DNA from 3 places in the Devosia sp. 1566 genome. Region 3 is predicted to be linked to each of the others. Evidence: predicted binding sites of a transcription regulator. Region 3 holds the regulator's gene; each other region holds the start of a gene.
What was found. The regulator LexA, encoded in region 3, represses DNA repair genes until DNA is damaged. The targets are predictions, from matches to a motif close to TGTTCNNNNTGTGTTCNG.
Positions count from the first base shown of each region.

Region 1: the regulator LexA is predicted to act here: its motif matches at 3,696-3,713, upstream of rmuC (DNA recombination protein RmuC).
Region 2: the regulator LexA is predicted to act here: its motif matches at 2,783-2,800, upstream of ELX51_RS12935 (putative DNA modification/repair radical SAM protein).

Region 1 is NZ_CP034767.1:482,526-489,346, forward strand. Features, by position in the region: gene truA (tRNA pseudouridine(38-40) synthase TruA) at 1-197, opposite strand, end outside; gene fmt (methionyl-tRNA formyltransferase) at 344-1,270, opposite strand; gene def (peptide deformylase) at 1,394-1,909, opposite strand; gene ELX51_RS02325 (GFA family protein) at 2,029-2,415, shown strand; gene ELX51_RS02330 (metalloregulator ArsR/SmtB family transcription factor) at 2,465-2,827, shown strand; gene ELX51_RS02335 (SRPBCC family protein) at 2,824-3,294, shown strand; gene ELX51_RS02340 (hypothetical protein) at 3,327-3,566, opposite strand; gene rmuC (DNA recombination protein RmuC) at 3,738-4,883, shown strand; gene ELX51_RS02350 (DUF2945 domain-containing protein) at 4,952-5,170, opposite strand; gene ELX51_RS02355 (hypothetical protein) at 5,310-5,813, shown strand; gene recR (recombination mediator RecR) at 5,810-6,406, opposite strand; gene ELX51_RS02365 (YbaB/EbfC family nucleoid-associated protein) at 6,511-6,821, opposite strand, start outside.
Region 2 is NZ_CP034767.1:2,679,800-2,686,620, reverse strand. Features, by position in the region: gene mnmA (tRNA 2-thiouridine(34) synthase MnmA) at 97-1,248, shown strand; gene ELX51_RS12945 (hypothetical protein) at 1,245-1,451, opposite strand; gene ELX51_RS12940 (ring-cleaving dioxygenase) at 1,609-2,559, opposite strand; gene ELX51_RS12935 (putative DNA modification/repair radical SAM protein) at 2,804-4,042, shown strand; gene ELX51_RS12930 (UdgX family uracil-DNA binding protein) at 4,039-5,514, shown strand; tRNA gene ELX51_RS12925 (tRNA-Met) at 5,574-5,650, shown strand.
Region 3 is NZ_CP034767.1:1,699,936-1,706,756, reverse strand. Features, by position in the region: gene trpE (anthranilate synthase component I) at 1-16, shown strand, start outside; gene ELX51_RS08360 (aminodeoxychorismate/anthranilate synthase component II) at 127-723, shown strand; gene trpD (anthranilate phosphoribosyltransferase) at 723-1,742, shown strand; gene trpC (indole-3-glycerol phosphate synthase TrpC) at 1,739-2,554, shown strand; gene moaC (cyclic pyranopterin monophosphate synthase MoaC) at 2,551-3,033, shown strand; gene glp (gephyrin-like molybdotransferase Glp) at 3,030-4,232, shown strand; gene lexA (transcriptional repressor LexA) at 4,341-5,054, shown strand; gene ELX51_RS08330 (NUDIX domain-containing protein) at 5,096-5,461, shown strand; gene ELX51_RS08325 (IlvD/Edd family dehydratase) at 6,145-6,821, opposite strand, start outside.

The DNA.
Region 1 (6,821 bases), 1.2 Mb from region 3:
AGGTCAAAATGCGCCACCTGGCCCAACGCATGCACCCCCGCATCGGTGCGGCCCGCCGCTTGCGTTACGACCCGCTCGCCCGAAAACCGCTCGATCGCGTCTTCCAGCACGCCCTGCACACTCAGCCGGGTTGGCTGCACCTGCCAGCCCGAAAACGGGGTGCCGTCATATTCCAGAACGAGCTTGAACCGGGCCATGGCTCAGCACCGGCCCAAGGTCTGGCCTCCCCGCCCCCTTGAGGGGAGGGGCCGGGGGAGGGGGTCCATCAGTGACCCACAAGGCCACCCTCCACCCCGGCCCTCCCCCTCAAGGGGGAAGGGAGCACAAATCTCGAACTTCGCGATCAACTGATCTTCTCCGGCAGCGCGCCGGCACCGCGCAAAAACGTCGCGGCATCCATCGCCGTCTTGCCTTCGCGCTGCACCTGGACGAGCCGCACGGCGCCAGTCCCGGAGGCAATGGTCAGCTCCGGCAATACCGTGCCGGGCGCCCCTGATCCCTCCGCCAGCGTCGAGCGCAGCGCCTTGACGCGCACCGGCTTGCCACCGAGCTCGATCTCGAACCAGGCGCCCGGAAAGGGCGACAGCCCGCGAATATGGTTGTGCACCTCAGCCGCCGGCCGCGACCAGTCGATCCGGGTTTCGCCCTTTTCGATCTTTTTGGCATAGGTGACGCCCGCTTCGGGCTGCGGGGTGAAATCAAGGCTGCCCCGCTCGAGCGCCGCCAGCGCCCGGCCCATCAAATCGGCCCCCACCCGCATCATGGTATCGTGCAATTCGCCCGCCGTGGTGTCGGGTCCGATTGGGATCACTTCGCCCAGCGCCACCGGACCCGTGTCGAGCCCTTCTTCCATCCGCATCACCATGACGCCGGTTTGCGTATCCCCGGCCATGATCGCGCGCTGCATCGGCGCCGCGCCCCGCCAGCGCGGCAGCAAGGAGCCATGCAGGTTGAGGCACCCCAGCCGCGGCGCTTCCAGAATGGGCTTAGGCAGGATGAGCCCATAGGCCACCACCACCGCGAGATCGGCATCATGGAGCGCAAATACGCCCTGCTCGTCGGGGCCCCTGAGTGAGCGCGGCGTCAACACGGGAATGCCCATGGCTTCCGCCGCCAGATGCACCGGCGACTTGCGTTCCGCCTGCCCGCGCCCGGCGGGCTTTGGCGCACGCGCATAAACCGCCACCACCTCCTGCCCGCTCGAAACAATCTCGGACAGGGTCGGCACGGCAAATTCGGGCGTGCCCATGAAAACAACGCGCATCGGCAAACTCCTGGGCACGCCTACAGCTTCGGTAGACTTTTAGATGATCGGTCTGCTGCGCTCCTGCAGTAGACCTCATGGTGAGGTGCGCAGCGCAGCGCAGCCTCGAACCACGTGGTCGTGGCGTGGCTACCCCGCGGCGCGCTTGGCGGCCTTGTCGAACTTCTTGATCACCCGGTCGCGCTTGAGGCGGCTGAGATAGTCGATGTAAAGTACGCCATCGAGATGATCGATCTCGTGCTGGATGCAAACGGCCAGCTTGCCATCGGCATCGCGAACCACTTCATTGCCATCCAGATCGGTGTACTTCACCGTCACCGCGTCAGGCCGCTCCACTTCATAGTAGAGCTCGGGGATCGACAGGCAGCCTTCTTCGGTCACCTGGATCTGGTCGGAAACCTTGGTGATCTCGGGATTGATCATCACCAGCGGATCGGGCGTTTCGCCTTCGCCCGCCAGGTCCATGACCACGATGCGCTTCATCACCCCGATCTGGGGGGCGGCAAGACCAATGCCGGGCGCGTCATACATGGTATCCAGCATGTCCTTGGCCAGCGTCTTGATCTCCTCGTCCACCTCGGGGATGGCGTCGGCGACGGCACGCAGCCGCTGGTCGGGCAACACAAGAATGGGGCGGATAGCCATGTTAATTCGTCCAGGCAAAAAGGGAATTGTTCCCGATATGGTATTTTCGGCGCTTCCGGTCAACTGCGCTGGAACCCCGCCAAGGCCGTTCCGTTGCCGCAACAGGGAGGAATAACGCCATGCCAACAACCTATCAGGGTGGTTGCCGCTGTGGCGCGGTGCGCTACCAAGTGACGGGCGAACCGCTCAAAGTGGGCCTTTGCCATTGCACCGATTGCCGGCGCGAAACCGGCAGCACCTTTTTGTATTATGCCGACTGGCCGGTCGAGCGCTTCTCGGTCACCGGCACTTACGCCACTTTTGAGGGGCGCAGCTTTTGCCCCCAATGCGGCGCGCCGCTCTTCCACCTCGACGAAACCGGCGCTGAAATCGTGCTGGGTTCGCTCGATCAGGTCCCGGCCGCCTTCGTGCCCACCCGCGAAGGCTGGATCAAGCGCCGCGAACCCTGGCTTGCTCCCGTTTCTGGCGCCGGCCAGTTTGACCAGGACCCGCCGGACGCCGCCTGAGCGCCCCTTACCAACGCGCAGCAGGTTTAGTTTGCCAAGTGGTGAACTGATGTCTATAGTTCACCACATGGAGAACTATGACCCAGCCCTTGACGGAGCCTTTCACGCCCTTGCCGACCCGACACGGCGGGCGGTGCTCCGCCAGCTGCTGGCTGGCCCCAAGCCGGTCAAGCAACTAGCCGAGCCCTTCGCCATGGGCCTGCCCGCCTTTCTCAAGCATTTGCGGGTGCTTGAGGAGACAGGTTTGATCGCGACGGAAAAAACCGGCCGTATTCGCACCTGCCGCATCGAGCCCGAGCGGCTGCTGCAAGCCGAAAGCTGGCTGGCCGAGCAACGTGCATTCTGGAGCGCCGGGGCGGATCGGCTCGCGGCTTATGTCGAAAACCATCTGGCCGCGGAGCCAAATCCATGACTGTTTGCGACGACGAACTCACCATTACTCGCTTCATCAACGCAGCGCCCGCCAAGGTCTGGACTGCTTGGAGCCGGCCGGAGCATCTCGCGCGCTGGTGGATCCCGGCGCCCATCGAATGCGAGGTGGTCAAGCTCGATCTGCGCCCCGGCGGCGGCTTTGAAACCCGGATGCGCGAAGGGGAGGGGCCGTTCCAACCCCATGTGGAAGCCTGCTTTCTCGATGTTTTGCCCGAGCAGCGCCTGGTCTGGACCACGGCCCTGGCCGAAGGCTGGCGTCCCACCGAGCCATGGCTGGCGCTGACGGCGATCATCACCTTTACGCCCGAAGGGCCGGGCACCCGCTATTCCGCCCGTGTCCTCCACAAAAACGCCGCCGATAGCCGCAAGCACGCCGAACTGGGCTTTGATGATGGCTGGGGCACCACCATTGATCAGTTGGCCGCTTACGCCGGGGAGCTCGACTGAATTGCGCGAACTGGTCGGTAGCGCCCGCGCCGCTATTTCAGGGGCCGGATCGCAAAGCTCAGCGCCAGTTGCAGGATCGGCTCACCCTCTTCATTGCGCACCCACATGGTGATGTTCTTTTGCGGGTAGGCCCCGGGAATATGGTCCTTGGCCAGTTCCGCCAGGGCGCTTGAGGCTTCGTCGCGCGCGGCGTGGTCACTAGCCAGGTCAGAGCCGATCTCGTCCCTGAACAAGACGTCACCATCATCGGTATCAAAGAAATATCGTGGCATGGCTCTCTCCTGGCTCCACCCGCAACGCGCCGGGGGGCGGGAGTAGGCATTCCCTAAACCTGTGTTGTTGCCCCATAAAATCCGGGTCACTCCCTCCGCAACTGGTCGCCGGTTTGCGCCGCGCCGCACAAGAACATAGGAGGAACGCCCGAATCGTCCTAAACCAGCAGCATGGAAAGCCCGCTTCTTGTTTTCGGCCAATTCGCAGTCACTCCGCTCCAGGCACTCGCGGCGGGGGGCGGGCTCATCGTCCTGCTGCTGCTGGTGCTGTTGCTGGCGGCGCTGCGCACCGGCCGGGCGCGAGCGGCCGAAACCGCCGCGGTGCTGGCGCGCTCGGAAGCCATGGAGCGCCATCTCGCCGGGCTCATGCAGGTGCAGTCGGAAATGACGGGCCGCATGCAAACCATGTCCGAGATCTTTGGCTCGCGCACCTCCGATCTGGCGCGTCTGGTCAATGAACGGCTCGATTCCACCTCTCAACGCGTCGGCCAGGCCCTGCAGGAAACCCGCGCCAAGACCGATGAAGGGCTCTCCAAGCTCCATGAGCGCCTCGCGGTCATCGATCGCGCCCAATCCACCATGACCTCGCTCTCGAGCGAGATCGTGTCGCTGCAATCCATTCTGGCCAACAAGCAAACCCGCGGGGCTTTCGGGCAGGGGCGCATGGAAGCGATCATTGCCGATGGGCTGGCGCCCAACAGCTATTCCTTCCAGACTACGCTTTCCAACAACAACCGCCCCGATTGCCTCGTGCTCATGCCCAATGGCGCACCGAGCCTCGTGATCGATGCCAAGTTTCCGCTCGAAAGCTGGCAGCGCCTGGGCATGGCTGACTCACCCGAAACCTTGCGCGCCGCGCAAACCCAGTTTCGCGGCGATATCGGCGTGCATGTGAAGGCGATTGCGGAAAAATACCTGATTCCCGGGGAAACCCAGGACACCGCCTTCATGTTCGTGCCCTCCGAATCCATCTTCGCCGATATTCACGAGCATTTTCCCGATGTGGTGCAAAAGGCCGCCCGCGCCCGCGTCGTCATCGTCTCGCCCGCCCTCCTGATGCTCTCGGTGCAGGTGATCCAGGCCCTCTTGCGCGATGTGCGCATGCGCGAACAGGCCCATTTGATCCAGGGCGAGGTGCGCGAATTGCTGGCCGATCTCGGGCGTCTCGACGAGCGGGTCAATAAGCTGCAGACCCATTTCAACCAGGCCAGCCGCGACATCGGCGATATCCTCACCTCCACCGGCAAGATCAACAAGCGCGGCGAGCGCATCGACGCCATGGATTTCGAGGAACAACCCCGTCTGGCCGGCGAGTAAGCCCGTAGCTTACTTCGCCGGCGAGTAAGCCCGCGGCTTACTTCGCCCCGGCGAGTAGGCGCTCCTGTCTACTTCGCTTCCAGCTCGCTGGCGCTTTTCAGCACCTCGTCGCCATCCTCCTGCCGGATCAAAAAGGCCGGCTCCTCCTGGCTGGCATTGCGCGTCACCTCGGCGCCCTTGATGGTGCGGGTGACCTTATCGGTGAACCGCTCCACGATCGTGCCTTGTGCCGTGCTGCCGGCCCAGTTCCACGTCACCTTCGTTCCCTTCTGCAGTGCCTTGCTCATCAATCGCTCCTTGCGTTGATCCAGCAACGAGCCGGCCGGCGCCCCGTTGCAGTCCCCCAAGCAGTTGATCGGTGCAGTGAACCCGCGCTCGCTCCGGCGCGTTGTGTGCTTCGAACACTCTCGCTCAAGGAAGCAAGCCATGCCCACAAACCATCCCGGCTCTATCCTGCCGCAGGACACCGCACCGGCCGATGCCGTCGACGAAGTCATTGTCGGCCAACCGATCAGCCAGGATGAGGTGGACGACCTGCTTTATGGCGAGGACCGCCCGGCGGGCGAACGCGTCGATCGCCTGCGCGAACTGGCCGACCAGATCCGCGCCCGCCAGGCCGGCGATCTTGCCACCAATCCCGATACCGATCCGCTGCTCGACGAAATCGATCGCGCCATCGCCGAACTCTCGGGTTCACTGGCCGATGCCGACGATGAATTCGACTATGGCAATGCCACGGGCGTTCTGGCGCAGGATCCCGAGGACCACCTCGATGCCCTCTCGCCCGACGATGTGGATGGCCGCGCCGGCATCACCGGGGAAGCCGCCGACAGCGCTCCCTTCGATGATGACGAAGACGAGCCCGAGCCGCTCGATGAAACCGAATGGGAAGAAGGCGACGGCTTTGATCCCGACAAGGGCGTCCGCTAAACCAGCGTGCGCGCCTTGAGCGCCTGGCTCAACGTGCCTTCATCCAGATAATCGAGCTCCCCGCCCACGGGCACCCCGTGGGCGAGGCGCGTTACCTTGGTGGTGCCATGCCCCAGCCGGTCGGTGATGTAGTGGGCCGTGGTTTGCCCCTCGACGGTCGCATTGATGGCGAGGACGATCTCGCTGAACTCGGGCGCCCGCGCCAGCAGTGCCTCGATGGAAAGATCATCGGGGCCCACGCCATCGAGCGGCGACAGCACGCCCCCGAGCACATGGTATTTCACCGCCCCGACTCCCGCGCGCTCCAGGGCCCACAGATCGGCGACATCTTCCACCACGAGCAGCATGCCGCTTTCGTTGCGGCGCGGATCGGCGCAAATGGCGCAGGGGCTTTGCGTATCGACATTGCCGCACACTTCGCAGGTGCGCACCGCCAGGACGGCCCGGTCAAGCGCGGCCGATAGCGGGATCATCAGCTGATCCTTTTTCTTGATCAGCTGCAGCACCGCCCGTCGCGCCGAACGCGGCCCCAGGCCCGGCAAGCGCGCCATCAGCTGGATCAGCTGTTCAATTTCGGGTCCGCCGCTCGCCATCAACATCATTCCTGCCCCGACGCCGATGGGCGAAGAGGTGGCGCCACGCGCCGCAACGGGATGGGCGCGGGAATGCCCCGCGCCTTCACATCAGTCCAACAAACCTAGAACGGCAGCTTCATGCCCGGTGGCAGCGGCAGGCCGGAGGTGACTTCCGCCATCTTGCGCTGCATTTCGGCTTCCGCCTTGCTCTTGGCGTCGTTGTGGGCGGCCACGATCAGGTCTTCGAGCACTTCCACATCGTCGTCCTTGAACAGGCTCGGATCGATCCGCACGCCGCGCATCTCGCCCTTGCCATTGAGCGACACGGTCACCATGCCCGCGCCGGCCTGGCCTTCCACCACGAGGTCGCCGAGCTCGGCCTGCATGGCCTCCATCTTGCTCTTCATCTCGGTGGCGGCCTTCATCATGCCCA
Region 2 (6,821 bases), 980 kb from region 3:
AAAACTGCCGGGCGGCGTTGCAGCGCATTGCTGAAAGGGCTAAGAGGCGCGGGACAGTTGTCCGCTGGCCCTTGAACCCAACCGGATGCAAGAAAGATGCTGAATTCGCTTGATATCGCCAAGCGTCCGCAAGATACGCGCGTTGTTGTCGCGATGTCGGGGGGCGTGGATTCCTCGGTTGTGGCGGGCCTGTTGGCTCGGCAGGGCTATGATGTGGTTGGGGTGACGCTCCAGCTTTATGATCATGGCGAGGCCACCCATCGCAAAGGCGCGTGCTGCGCCGGGCAGGACATCCATGATGCCCGCCGGGTGGCGGCGGCACTCGATATTCCCCATTACGTGCTGGATTATGAAGAGCGCTTCCAGCGCTCGGTGATTGCGCCGTTCGCCAATGCCTATCAGCAGGGGGAAACCCCGGTGCCCTGCATTGCCTGCAACCAGTCGGTCAAGTTCGTCGACCTGCTGGAAGTAGCCAAGGATCTTGGCGCCGATGTGCTGGCGACGGGCCATTATGTGCAGTCGCGGCTGGGCGAGGATGGGCGGCGGCAGCTGTTCCGCCCGGTCGATGGCGACCGTGACCAGACCTATTTCCTGTTTGCGACCACCCAGGCGCAGCTCGACTTTTTGCGCTTCCCGCTGGGGGGAATGAGCAAGGCTGCGGTGCGCGAGCTCGCGCGCGAAATGGGGCTCGAGATTGCCGACAAGCACGATTCGCAGGACATCTGCTTTGTGCCGCAAGGCAAATATGCCGATATCATCCGCAAGATGCATCCCGAAGCGGTGGCGCAAGGCGAGATCGTCCATCTCGATGGCCGGGTGCTGGGGCGCCATGCGGGAATCGTCAATTATACGGTGGGGCAGCGCAAGGGCCTCGGCGTGGCAGCCGCCGAGCCGCTTTATGTGATCAAGCTCGAGCACAAGACCGGGCGCGTCATTGTGGGGCCGCGCGAGGCGCTCAAGACCCATACGGTGCGGTTGCGCGATGTGAATTGGCTGGGGGCGCGGCCGCTGGCCGAAGCTGCAGCCGGCAATGGTGCACCGGTTGAGGTCAAGGTGCGCTCGACGCGCGGGCCGCAGCCGGCCGTGATCCAGATGCGCGATGGCGCGGTTTATGTGACGCTGGTGGCCGGCGAATATGGCATTTCACCCGGCCAGGCCTGCGTGTTCTACGCCGATGACAGCGCCACGTCCGAAGTGCTGGGCGGTGGGTTCATCGCGGAAGCGGTGCCGGCGGTGTTTGCCGCCTAGTTGGCGGGGGCAGGCGCTGGCTCAGTGAAGCCCTTTTGCAGGGGGATCGCGTCTTCGGGGGCGATGTTCTGTTCGGCCTCGATCGTGTCGTAGTTGCGCCATTGCACGAGATTGGTGAACACCGTCGCTGCCACCGTGATTACGGCCAGCCCGATGAAAATGGCGAGCACCCACTGGCTGGAATTGAGTTTTCGCACGGGCATGGCAGTTGCCTTTGAAAGTGGTCAACGGGGGCGCACCCCATGGGATGCGCGCCGGGTTTAGCACCTTCGCTGCGCTTTGGCTAAGGCCCTGGTGACGCGCCGCGCCGATAGGCTCTCCTCCCCAGTCGGGGAGAAGAGCTTGTGGGCTGCAGTTGGCTTAGGCCAGGGGCTTGAGACCCGCTTCGATGCTCGCCCGCCGGCTTTCGAGGAAGGGCGGGAGCGCCAGGCTTTCACCCAAGGTTTCCATGGGCTCGTCAGCAGCAAAGCCGGGCACGTCCGTCGCGATCTCGAACAGAATGCCATTGGGCTCGCGGAAATAAAGCGAGGTGAAGTAGAAGCGCTCGACTTCCCCGCTCGAGCGGATGCCGAACGAGTTGACATGGGCGATCCACTGCCGGAGCGTGTCCTGGTCGGGCGTGCGGAAGGCCACATGGTGCACGCCGCCGGCACCGGGCCGTGCGGGGAGCAGACTTGGGTCAACCACCACGTGCAGTTCGGCGGCGGGGCCTCCGGGTCCCATCTCGAACACATGGGTTTCCCCATTGCGCCCGCGAGCGGGATAGGTGCGCACCTTGCGCATGTTCATCACCTGCGTCAGGACCACTTCGGTGCGATCGAGGCGCGGCACGGCAAGGCTGATCGGCCCAAGGCCGATGATCTGCCGCTCGGCAGGAACGGGCGACTTGGCCCAGGGCACGACCTTGTTGGCGGGATCGAGCACCAGGCGGAAGCGCTGGCCTTCGAAATCCTCGAAATCGAGCGAGGTATGACCGTTGCGTTCCTTGATGGCCGAGGTGCCGACGCCCTGCGCCTGCAGGTGCTCTTTCCACCATTGCAGGCTGTCCTCGCTATCGACGCGCAGGCCAGTGCGGCTGACAGTGTGGTTGCCGCGCTGCTCGCGGGCGGCGTCGAAATCAAAGAAGGTCAGGTCTGCGCCAGGCGAGGCCACGCCGTCACCATAGAACAGGTGGTAAGCAGTGGTGTCGTCCTGGTTGACGGTCTTCTTGATCAGCCGCATGCCCAGCGTCTGGGTATAGAACTGCAGGTTCTTGGCCGCCTGGGCGGTGACTGCGGTCAGGTGGTGGATGCCGCCAAGCTGAAGGTCCATTGGTGTTCTCCTTGGAGTGCACATGCTCGTCAGCCGAGCCTTGGTGCCGTTGCCCTCAAGATAGGTGAAGTTGCCCGATCCCGTCAGCCCATGGCGCCATAACGGGTTGTTGCGCCTGAGCGAACAATGGAACCCCATCGTTTCCAGGGCGAGGAGGCGATCACAAGCTGGCTAGAACAGGTTTTCGCCGGTGCTTTTATTCGGTTCGCGCGTTAAGACTGGCGTGAACAGATGAGGAACGTGGATGGCGGCTTTAACCCTTCGGCGCAAGCTGGCCGTGTTGTCGGACGCCGCCAAATATGATGCCTCCTGCGCTTCCAGCGGCACCGAGAAACGCAACAGCAAGGCCAGCGGCGGCATTGGCTCCACCGAGGGAAACGGCATTTGCCACTCCTATGCGCCGGACGGGCGCTGCATTTCGCTGCTCAAGCTGCTGCTCACCAATTTCTGCATTTATGAATGCAGCTACTGCATCAACCGCTCCTCGTCCAATGTGCAGCGGGCGCGCTTTTCCGTCGAGGAAGTGGTGGGACTGACCCTCGACTTCTACAAGCGCAACTATATCGAGGGGCTGTTCCTGTCCTCGGGAATCATCCGCTCGCCCGACTACACGATGGAAGAAATGGTGCGGGTGGCGCGCAGCCTGCGCGAGGACCATCACTTCGCCGGCTATATCCATCTCAAGGTTATTCCCAATGCCGCACCTGAACTGCTGGCGGAGGCCGGGCGCTGGGCGGATCGGCTATCGACCAATATCGAGCTGCCGACCGATCTGGGGCTGGAGGCACTGGCGCCGGAGAAAAAGCCGAGCGAGATCCGCACGGCCATGGCGCGCATCCGCGGCAAGCTGGCGGAAGCCGCGCCTGAGCCAAAGACCAAAGCCGAAAAGCCCAAATATGCGCCGGCGGGGCAATCCACGCAGATGATCGTGGGCGCCGACGCCGCCAATGACGAAGCCATCCTGACGCGCGCGGCAGGGCTGTATTCGGGCTACAAGCTTAAGCGGGTTTATTACTCGGCCTTTTCGCCCATTCCCGACTCCAGCGCCAAGCTGCCTCTCAAGGCGCCGCCGCTCCTGCGCGAGCACCGGCTCTACCAGGCCGATTGGCTAATCCGGTTCTATGGCTTTGACGTGCCCGAGATCGTGGCGGGCGGGGAGGGTGGGTTGCTGGACCTGGCGATCGACCCGAAGCTCGCCTGGGCGCTCAAGCATCGCGAGCGCTTTCCCGTCAATGTGAACCGCGCCGACCGCGAACTGCTGTTGCGGGTGCCGGGGCTGGGGACCAAGAGCATCGAGCGGATCATCACGACGCGGCGCCACCACAGTTTGCGCCTTGAAGATGTGGCGCGCATTGTCGGCTCGATCGATGCGGTGCGCCCGTTCATCGAAGCGGTGGACTGGACGCCGGGCGGCATGACCGATGATGCAAAGCTCAAGGCCAAGCTGACGCCGCAGCCCGAACAGCTGAGCCTGTTTGCATGATTTCGGTGCGGCTGGAGGAGCGCAACGACTTTGCCGAATGGCGCGGCAAGGCGCGGCAGTTGTTGCTGGCGGGCGTGCGGCCCGAGCAGGTGATCTGGCGGGGGCCGGGGGAAGAGAACGGGCTGTTCGAAGCGGGCGATTCCATGCTGCCAAGCGGGGAAGGGGCGGTCGGGAGCGTGCCGCCCGCCTTTATCGAGCTGGGGCAGTTGGCCATCTGCAACAATGATCCCGAGCGGTTTGCTCTGCTGTATCGCTTCTTGTGGCGCCTGCTGGAGGATCGCGGGCTGATGACGGCGGCCTCCGACCCCGATTTGCTGCGGCTGACGGGGATGGCTTCGGCGGTCCGGCGCGACAGCCACAAGATGAAGGCCTTTGTGCGCTTCAAGGCTGTTATCGACGATAGCGGGCTCGAGCGCTTTGCCGCCTGGTTTGAGCCCGAGCATTTTATCCTTGAACGCACGGCGCCGTTTTTCGAGCGCCGCTTTGCCGGCATGATCTGGGCGATCATCACGCCCTACCGCTCCGCCTTTTGGGACGGGCAGGAGCTGTTGTTCGGGCCGGGCGGGCAGAAAAGCGATGTGCCCGAGGACGATGCGGTCGAGGGCGACTGGAAGACCTATTTCGCCTCCATCTTCAATCCTGCCCGGCTCAAGATCGGCGCGATGAAAGGGGAGATGCCCATGAAATACTGGCGCAACCTGCCGGAGGCCGAACTCATTGCTCCCCTGATCCGGGGCGCCAGAGAAGCGGAGCGGGAAATGATCGAGCGCGTTTCGAGCCAACCACCGGCGCGGCATCTGCGGCGCCCGAGCGAGGTGCCGGCAGTGCAGGATGGCGAGCGCGAGGTCGCCTCGCTCGCCGAGGCACGCGCGGCCGTGCAGGAATGCCGGCGCTGCCCGCTGTTCGAATTTGCAACGCAAGCGGTGTTCGGGGAAGGACCCGAAGCCGCCGACGTGATGTTTGTTGGCGAGCAGCCGGGCGACCAGGAGGATCTGGCGGGGCAGCCCTTCGTGGGGCCAGCGGGCAAGGTGCTGGATGCCGCGATTGAAAAGGTGGGGATCGACCGCGAGCAGGTCTATGTCACCAATGCAGTCAAGCATTTCAAGTTCGAGCCGCGCGGCAAGCGGCGCATCCACCAAAAGCCCAATGGGGGCGAGGTGGAGGCGTGCCGATTCTGGCTCAATCTGGAGCGGGCGTTCGTTAAGCCCAAGGTGATCGTGGCGCTGGGCGCCACGGCGGCGTCGAGCCTGTTGGGGAAAGCGGCAACGATTTCACGGCTGCGCGGTGCGCCGATCACCATGGATGATGGCACGATGCTGTTTGTGACCAATCATCCCTCCTATTTGCTGCGCATTCCCGAGCGGGAGCGCCAGGAAGAAAAGCGGGCCAAGTTCGAGGCGGACCTCGTTTTGGTGCGCGACGCGATCGAGCGGGTCAGAACAGCGCAGAACTCAGTTGCGTCACACACTTGACAGCGCCGCTCGCCAAAACTAGGTATTCGCGCATCGGCCTTATCGAGGCTGAGCCGTGAGGCGGAGTAGCTCAGTTGGTTAGAGCAGCGGAATCATAATCCGTGTGTCCCCAGTTCAAATCTGGGCTTCGCTACCACATTGAAATCGTTGGTGTTTTCGCCCTTTATGGGGTCGGAAACACCGGCGATTTTTTCGTTCCGGGGACCTGCTGGGACAAACCTGGGACAAACCACAGCAATCACGTGCGACGGTTAACGATTTTCCACAGCCCGCCGGAGCCGGCGGACGGATCGACAGTGGACATTATTTCGTAGGGTCTTGGCTTTCGCGTCGGGCTGCGCGATGGTGTTGTCGCGGGGTGGGCGGCCCGGCCATTATGTGTCCGAACCGCCCGTCGCCCCAGCCAGCCGAGACTACTGCGAGCGGGTGTGGCATTGCTTGCCGGCGGCCACACCCTTCGTCGGCACCCCTATCTATAAAGCCCGAATCATCCGCGCGCCTCCCCTTGCGTGCTCGTTATCAACGGGTTCCTGTGAATAGTAGCTGATGTGCCCTCTGGGGCGTTGAACGATGTTCCTGTTGTGTTCTACATTGCCGCATGGGAAAAAACCCGACGGCATGTTCGTCGTCTGCAGCTGCCAGCTGTGCAAGCGGTCGCGCATCTACCTGGCGAGCGACCTGCTGGAGATCTACCACTCCGAGACATTCGTGCGCGACCTGTTCGGCGGGCGTTGCCCCAGGTGCCAGTCTGCGGACTTCTGGCGTGCCCGGGAGCGGCATGCCACCAACAGCGACGTCGGGATGCTGACGGTGCGCCGGCTGGCGGGTGTGAGGACGACACCGCTCTGGCGGACGAGCTCTACAGCGCGCCGCCGACGAAGGGATGACATGAACATTTCTGCACACACTTCGGCGGATTGGGTGCAGAAATGTTCATGGACGGAAACACGCCCGATCCGGCGATCCGGGTATATTTTAGTCCACCGGCCATGCGGACTTATTTATACCAGGGTCCCGAAGCTGGTATAAATAAGTGCATGCACGGCGGAGCGGTCCACGGCGGCAGGTTTGGAAGTTAACTGCCCTTAGCTTCGCTTTCCATGTACCGATTGCCGGAGCCTGAAACCACTACGCGTTACCTGATCGTTAACACGTAGTGGCACCCGTGCTAGGCTATCCTCATGTCCGATCTCGCCTACGTTCTGTCGATAGTGAACGCGCCCTACGCCCGGCAGCTGACCGGGCCGGAACTGGCGCACGCCTTGACCGACCTCGGCCTGGCAAGCAGTACTCAGGGCAAGTGTCGT
Region 3 (6,821 bases):
GAGGATCGGGCAATGAGCGGCGACAAGACCAGCGTGGACCTCACGATGAGGTCGAACAATTATCGATGGCGGGGCTGGTTCTGATCTCTGAACCCCCATTCCCCATAGCTGCGCTGGAGCAGACCCATGACCCGCACGCTCGTTATCGATAATTACGACAGCTTCACCTACAACCTCGTCCACTATCTGGGCGAACTTGGCGCCGAACTCACCGTGGTGCGCAACGACAAGATCACCCCCGACGAGATCGAAACCATGGCCCCCCAGGCCATCGTCCTGTCTCCCGGGCCCTGCACCCCCAACGAAGCCGGCGTGTGCCTGGCGGTGATCGACCGCTTCAAGGCGCAGATCCCCATTCTGGGCGTATGCCTTGGTCATCAGGCCATCGGGCAGGCCATGGGCGGCGACGTCGTGCGGGCGCCCGAACTGGTGCATGGCAAGACCAGCGCCATCAATCACACGGGCGAAGGGCTGTTCCGCGGTCTCAACTCGCGCTTTGAAGCCACGCGCTACCACTCGCTGGTGGTTGAACCGACCACCCTGCCCGCTACCCTCAAGGTCACCGCCACCACCGATGATGGTCTGATCATGGGCATGCAGCACGAAAGCCTGCCGGTACATGGCGTGCAGTTTCACCCGGAAAGCATCGCCTCCGAGAACGGGCACGCGCTGTTGCAGAACTTCCTCAACCTCGCTCGCGACTTCAACGGAAAGACCGCCTGATGGACATCAAGCAGGCACTGGCCAAGATTGCTGACCGCCGCAATCTCACTGGCGAGGAAATGCGCTCGGTGATGCGCACCATCATGGCCGGTGAAGCGACCCCCTCCCAGCTCGGCGCTTTCCTCATGGGCATGCGCCTCAAGGGCGAGTCGGTGGGTGAGATCGCTGCCGCCGTGTCGATCCTGCGCGAGCAGATGGTGACGGTCGACGCTCCCGAACACGCCATCGACATTGTCGGCACCGGCGGTGATGGTGTTGGCACGCTCAACATTTCGACAGCCAGCGCCATCGTTGTTGCCGCCGCCGGCGTTCCCGTCGCCAAGCACGGCAACCGCGCCTTGTCGTCCAAATCGGGCTCCTCCCAGGCCCTTGAAGCCCTCGGCGTCAAGCTCGACCTCACCCCCGCCGAAATCTCGCGCTGCATCAACGAGGCCGGGATCGGCTTCATGTTCGCGCCGTCCCATCATCCGGCCATGCGTCATGTCGGCCCCTCGCGCGCTGAAATGGGCGTGCGCACCATGTTCAACCTGCTCGGACCGCAGTCCAACCCAGCTGGCGTACGGCGCTATATGCTCGGCGTTTATTCCCCGGAATGGGTGGAGCCGGTCGCCGCCGCGCTTCTCGCCAACCGGGCGATCAAGGCCTGGGTCGTGCATGGTCGCGATGGGCTGGACGAGCTTACGGTCACTGGCCCCTCCTATGTGGCCGAGATCGCTGACGGCAACCTTCACAGCTTCGAAGTCACCCCTGAAGACGCCGGCCTGTCACGCCATGATCCCAATGACCTGCTGGGCGGCGAGCCCGAATATAATGCCCTCGCCATCCACGCGCTCTTTGATGGGGCTCCCGGCGCCTATCGCGACATCGTCCTCCTCAACGCCGCGGCCTCGCTGATCGTGGCCGATGTGGTGAGCGATCTGCGCAGCGGCGCCGCCATGGCTGCCGAAATGATCGACAGCGGCAAGGCCCGGGAAACCCTCGAGCGCCTTGTCGCCATCTCCAATGGAACACCCCCATGAGCGATATTCTCAAGCAGATCGAAGCCTATAAGCGCGAGGAAATCGCCGCGGCCAAGGCCCTGCGCCCTTGGGACGAAGTGGTTGCCGCCGCCCATGAGCAGCCCCCGCCACGCGGCTTTCTCGCCGCCATCAAGGCCAAGCGCGCCCGCGGCGAATACGCCTTGATCGCCGAGGTCAAGAAAGCCAGTCCCTCCAAGGGCCTGATCCGGCCCGACTTCAACCCGGCAGAGATCGCGCGCGCCTATGAAGAGGCCGGTGCGACGTGCCTTTCGGTCCTCACCGACCAGCCCTCGTTTCAGGGCTCGCCGGCGTTTTTGCGCGAGGCGCGCGACGCCACCGCCTTGCCGGTCCTGCGCAAGGATTTCCTGTTCGAAACCTACCAGGTCGCCGAAGCGCGCGCCTGGGGGGCCGACTGCATCCTCATCATCCTTGCCGCTATTGGCGACGATGTTGCCCGCTACCTGCTCGATAGCGCCCGTGAGTGGGGCATGGATGCGCTGGTGGAAGTGCACGACCAGCTTGAGCTCGACCGGGCGCTGGCGCTCGACGCCGAGTTCATCGGCATCAACAACCGCAATCTGCGCACCTTCGAAACCCGGCTCGATACCTCGGTCAACCTTGCTGGCGGCGTGCCCGCGGGCAAGGTGCTGGTCAGCGAAAGCGGCATCAACGGCCACGAACACCTGCAGCATCTCGACCGCACAGCCGGCATCGGCACCTTCCTTGTCGGCGAATCGCTGATGCGCCAGGCCGATGTGGTCGCCGCCACCCGCGCCCTCCTGCAGGGTGTGCCCCAGGCCGCCCATCCATGAGCGAGCCGCAGCTGACCCATCTCAACGAGCGCGGGGAGGCCCGGATCGTTGATATCGGCGACAAGGCAGTCACCCGCCGCCGCGCCCTCGCCCAGGCGGTGATCAGCGGTCGGCCCGAAACCATTGCCGCCATCATGGGTGGCGCCCTCAAGAAGGGCGACGCCCTGGCCGTCGCGCGCGTCGCGGGCATCATGGCAGCCAAAAAGACCGCCGAGCTCATCCCTCTTTGCCACCCCATCCCGCTCACCAAGGTCAGCGTCGAGATGGAGGCGCGCGAGCCCGGCGCCATCACCATTCTTGCGACTGCCGAAACCACCGGCCAGACCGGGGTGGAAATGGAAGCCCTCATGGCGGCTTCCACCGCGGCGCTTACGCTTTACGACATGGCCAAGGGCATCGACCGCGAGATGGTTATTTCCGCGATCTGCCTACTCGAAAAATCGGGCGGCAAGTCCGGCGATTTCCAGCGGGCGCCATGAGCCTGCTCCCGGTTGAAGACGCCCTCGCGGCCATTTTCGCCCGCGTGCCGCCCGCCCGCACCGAGTCGGTGCCGCTTGAGGCCGCCGCCGGCCGGGTACTGACCGAGCCCCTGCTCGCCCGCCATGACCAGCCGCCTTTCCCCGCCAGCGCCATGGACGGCTATGCCGTGCGTGCGGCCGATATCGTGCCGGGCGCGATCCTAGATGTCGTCGGCACCGCCCAGGCCGGCGCCGGCTTTGGCGCGGATATCGCCCCGGGCACCTGCGTGCGCATCTTCACCGGCGCGCCCGTGCCCCCGGGCGCTGATGCCGTGATCATGCAGGAGGAAGCGACCCGCACCGGCGACCGCGTCAGCTTTGCGGCCCAACCTCCCATCGGGCGCAGCATTCGCCCGCTTGGCCACGACTTCCGGCAGGGACAAGAGCTGATTCCGAAAGGCTCGCGCCTGACGCCCATGCAACTGGCCGTCGCGGCCGCCGCTAATTGCGCGACGCTGCCCGTCGCCATGCAGCCGCGCATAGCGCTCCTTGCCACCGGGGACGAACTGGTGCTGCCCGGCACCGCTCTCGGACCGGGCCAGATCGTTGCCTCCAACAGCTTCGGCTTGCGGCCGCTCCTTGCGCCTTACGCCGCCGAGATCCGCGACTACGGGATCGCTCCCGACAACCGGGCGGCGCTTGCCGAGCGCCTTGCCGGCATCTTTGCCGAAGCGCCCGACTTCGTCATCACCACGGGCGGCGCCAGTGTTGGCGACCATGATATCGTGCAGGAAATCCTGCTGAGTCTCGGCGTGCAGCTTGATTTCTGGCGCATCAATATGCGCCCGGGCAAGCCACTGATGTTCGGCACTCTGGGCAAAACCCTGGTGTTTGGCCTGCCTGGCAATCCGGTTTCGGCCATGGTGACCGCCGCCGTCTTCATCAAGCCGGCGCTCCGCCGCTGGCTCGGCGTCGCCGAACCCGCCCGCTGGCACCTGCCGCTTCTTGCGCCCACGCCGCCCAATACCGCCCGGCGCCACTTCATGCGTGCCCAAATGGTGCATTCAAGCCAAGGTGCGGGCTTGCTCCCGATCAGCGAAACCGATAGCGGTCATACCTCCTCGCTGGCCCGTGCCGATATGCTGCTGGTGCAGCCGGAGTACGATCCCGGACAACCCGCCGGCACCCTAGCTGCGGCCATTCCGCTGGACGGGTTCTAAGCAGAGCCAAAGAATTTTCTCCTGCGCCCTTGAGCGTTATTGCAGAACATAACTGGAACACCTATGCTCGTTCAGTCTTTGTTCCGATTCTGCGATTGAAGGGCTCCGATGCTGACGCGCAAGCAACATGAACTGCTGATGTTCATCCATGAGCGGATGAAGGAAAGCGGCATTCCCCCTTCGTTTGACGAGATGAAGGACGCGTTGGATCTGGCCTCCAAGTCGGGCATTCACCGCCTGATCACGGCGCTTGAGGAGCGCGGCTTCATCCGCCGCCTGCCCAATCGCGCGCGGGCACTGGAAGTGCTCAAACTCCCCGATTCGATGAACCCCGCGCTCGGCGGCCGCAAGGCCCGCTTCGAGCCCAGCGTCATCGAAGGCAATCTGGGCCGTGTTGCCGCTCCGCCGCCACGCTCGGGCTGGAGCGATGATTATGTGCGCCCCGTCGCGGTCCCGGTCATGGGCCGGATCGCCGCCGGTACCCCCATCGAGGCCATCCAGAGCCATTCCCACACCATCTCGGTGCCACCCGAAATGCTTGGCCCTGGCGAGCACTACGCGCTCGAAGTGCGCGGCGATTCGATGATCGATGCCGGCATTTTCGATGGCGACACGGTGCTGATCCGCCGCCAGGACGTTGCCGGGACCGGCGAGATCATCGTCGCGCTGGTGGATGACGAGGAAGCCACCCTCAAGCGGCTGCGCCGTAAGGGCAACACCATCGCGCTTGAAGCGGCCAATCCCGCCTACGAAACCCGCATCTTCCCGCCCGACCGCGTCAAGGTTCAGGGCCGCCTGGTGGGCCTGCTGCGTAAATATTGACGCCCAGGGTCGAAAAACTCTGTCCTGTCCTGCTGCGCGGGGTGGGGCAAGAGCGCCACTGCTTGGCGTTCAGGCATCCTTTGGCTGGCTTGCAGCTGGTGAAAGGAACACGGGAAGGCTCCGAGCCGATTGAAGTCGGTGCCCTGCGCGAACTCGCGGAGGAGTCTGGCCTGCAGGCAGAGGCTTTGCGCACGCTGCCATCCAGCAGTGCCATTGCAGAGCAACAGCTTTGGCACTTCGTTGTGGTGAGTGCCGCCGCTCCCGTCCCCGAACACTGGCGTCACTTTACCCAGGATGATGGTGGTCATAGGTTCGAGTTCTTCTGGTGGCCACTCGAGCGCCAACCGGGCCCCGAATGGCACCCCATGTTCCAGCGGGCCCTCGCCCACATCGCTCGCCACGCCTAAAGCCGGAATCGGCCAAGAAATAATCTCTTCGACGGAACTCGATTGCCGCCCTAGGGTCCTCATCAGCCGCACCAGACCAGCGCCTGTATGCCCCCTCCTTCACCCTCCCCCTTGAGGGGAGGACCGGGGTGGGGGTTTAGTCCCTCCTCCGCGAGTGACGTTAGACCCGGCTGGCCACCTCCAATGCGCAATCCGCTCAAGCCCCATACCCCCCGACAATAACTTATCCCCGCCCCCGCCGATCACCCGCATAGTCTCCTCATCCGCGCACCCAAGCGAGATCATGACGAGTGGTTGGTGCGCGGAGGCTGGGGGATCGTGGGTCGCCGCGATCCGGCCGGTGTCCGCAAGAGCCGTGGACCTCTATCGTCCGGTGGTCTTGGGTGAAGAATCGCGATGGCAGCTGCACTGGCCATCGGAACCCTGATGTGGCGCAGGCAGCGGTGCCCGCCAGGGTTTAGTTCGACATCCGCGGAATCTGGCATGCGCCGCAGGAGGGAGCGGGCATCGGCACCCAGTCGCTGTTGGCGGGGCGGAGCTTCCGTTTTGCGCAACGTTTTTTGAGGCAATGCCTCGCCAACGCCGCTCCCAACCGGAGGCCTCGCGCCGACCGGAGTTTCGCCGTGCCTTGGAAACAAAAATCCCCGCCGAAGCGGGGATCTCGAAGTCGTTGTCGGCTGAGCCTAGTGGTTGTCGCGCGGCACGCCATAGGTCTGGGCAATGCGCTGGTAAGCCACTGCTGGCTTGAGTACGGCGCCATTGCCAAGCTGGTCGACCAGCCCGCGCTGGATCTCCTGCCAGGGCGTCTGGTGCGCGGGGTACTTGTAGCCGCCCGCTTCCGCCAGTTCTTGCCGGCGCGTCGCAATCTCGGCGTCCGAGATCAGGATATCGGCGGTGCCATTGTTGAGGTCGATACGCACCCGGTCACCCGTGCGTAGGATGGCCAGGTTGCCGCCCGCTGCCGCTTCAGGCGAGGCATTGAGGATCGAGGGCGAGCCCGACGTGCCGGATTGGCGCCCGTCGCCGATACAGGCCAGCGCGTGGACGCCCTTCTTGATGAGGTAGGCAGGGGGCCGCATATTGACCACTTCAGCCGCCCCCGGATAGCCGATCGGGCCCGCGCCGCGCATGAACAGCAGCGTGTGCTCGTCGATATCAAGCGAGGGATCATCGATCCGGTGGTGATAGTCCTCGGGACCATCGAACACCACCGCCTTGCCCTCGAACATGCCGGGATGCTCGGGATTGGCAAGGTAGCGCTCGCGGAACTCGGGCGAGATCACGCTGGTCTTCATGATCGCGTTGTCGAAGAGATTGCCGCGCAGCACCAGGAACCCGGCTTCTTCCTTGAGCGGCTGCT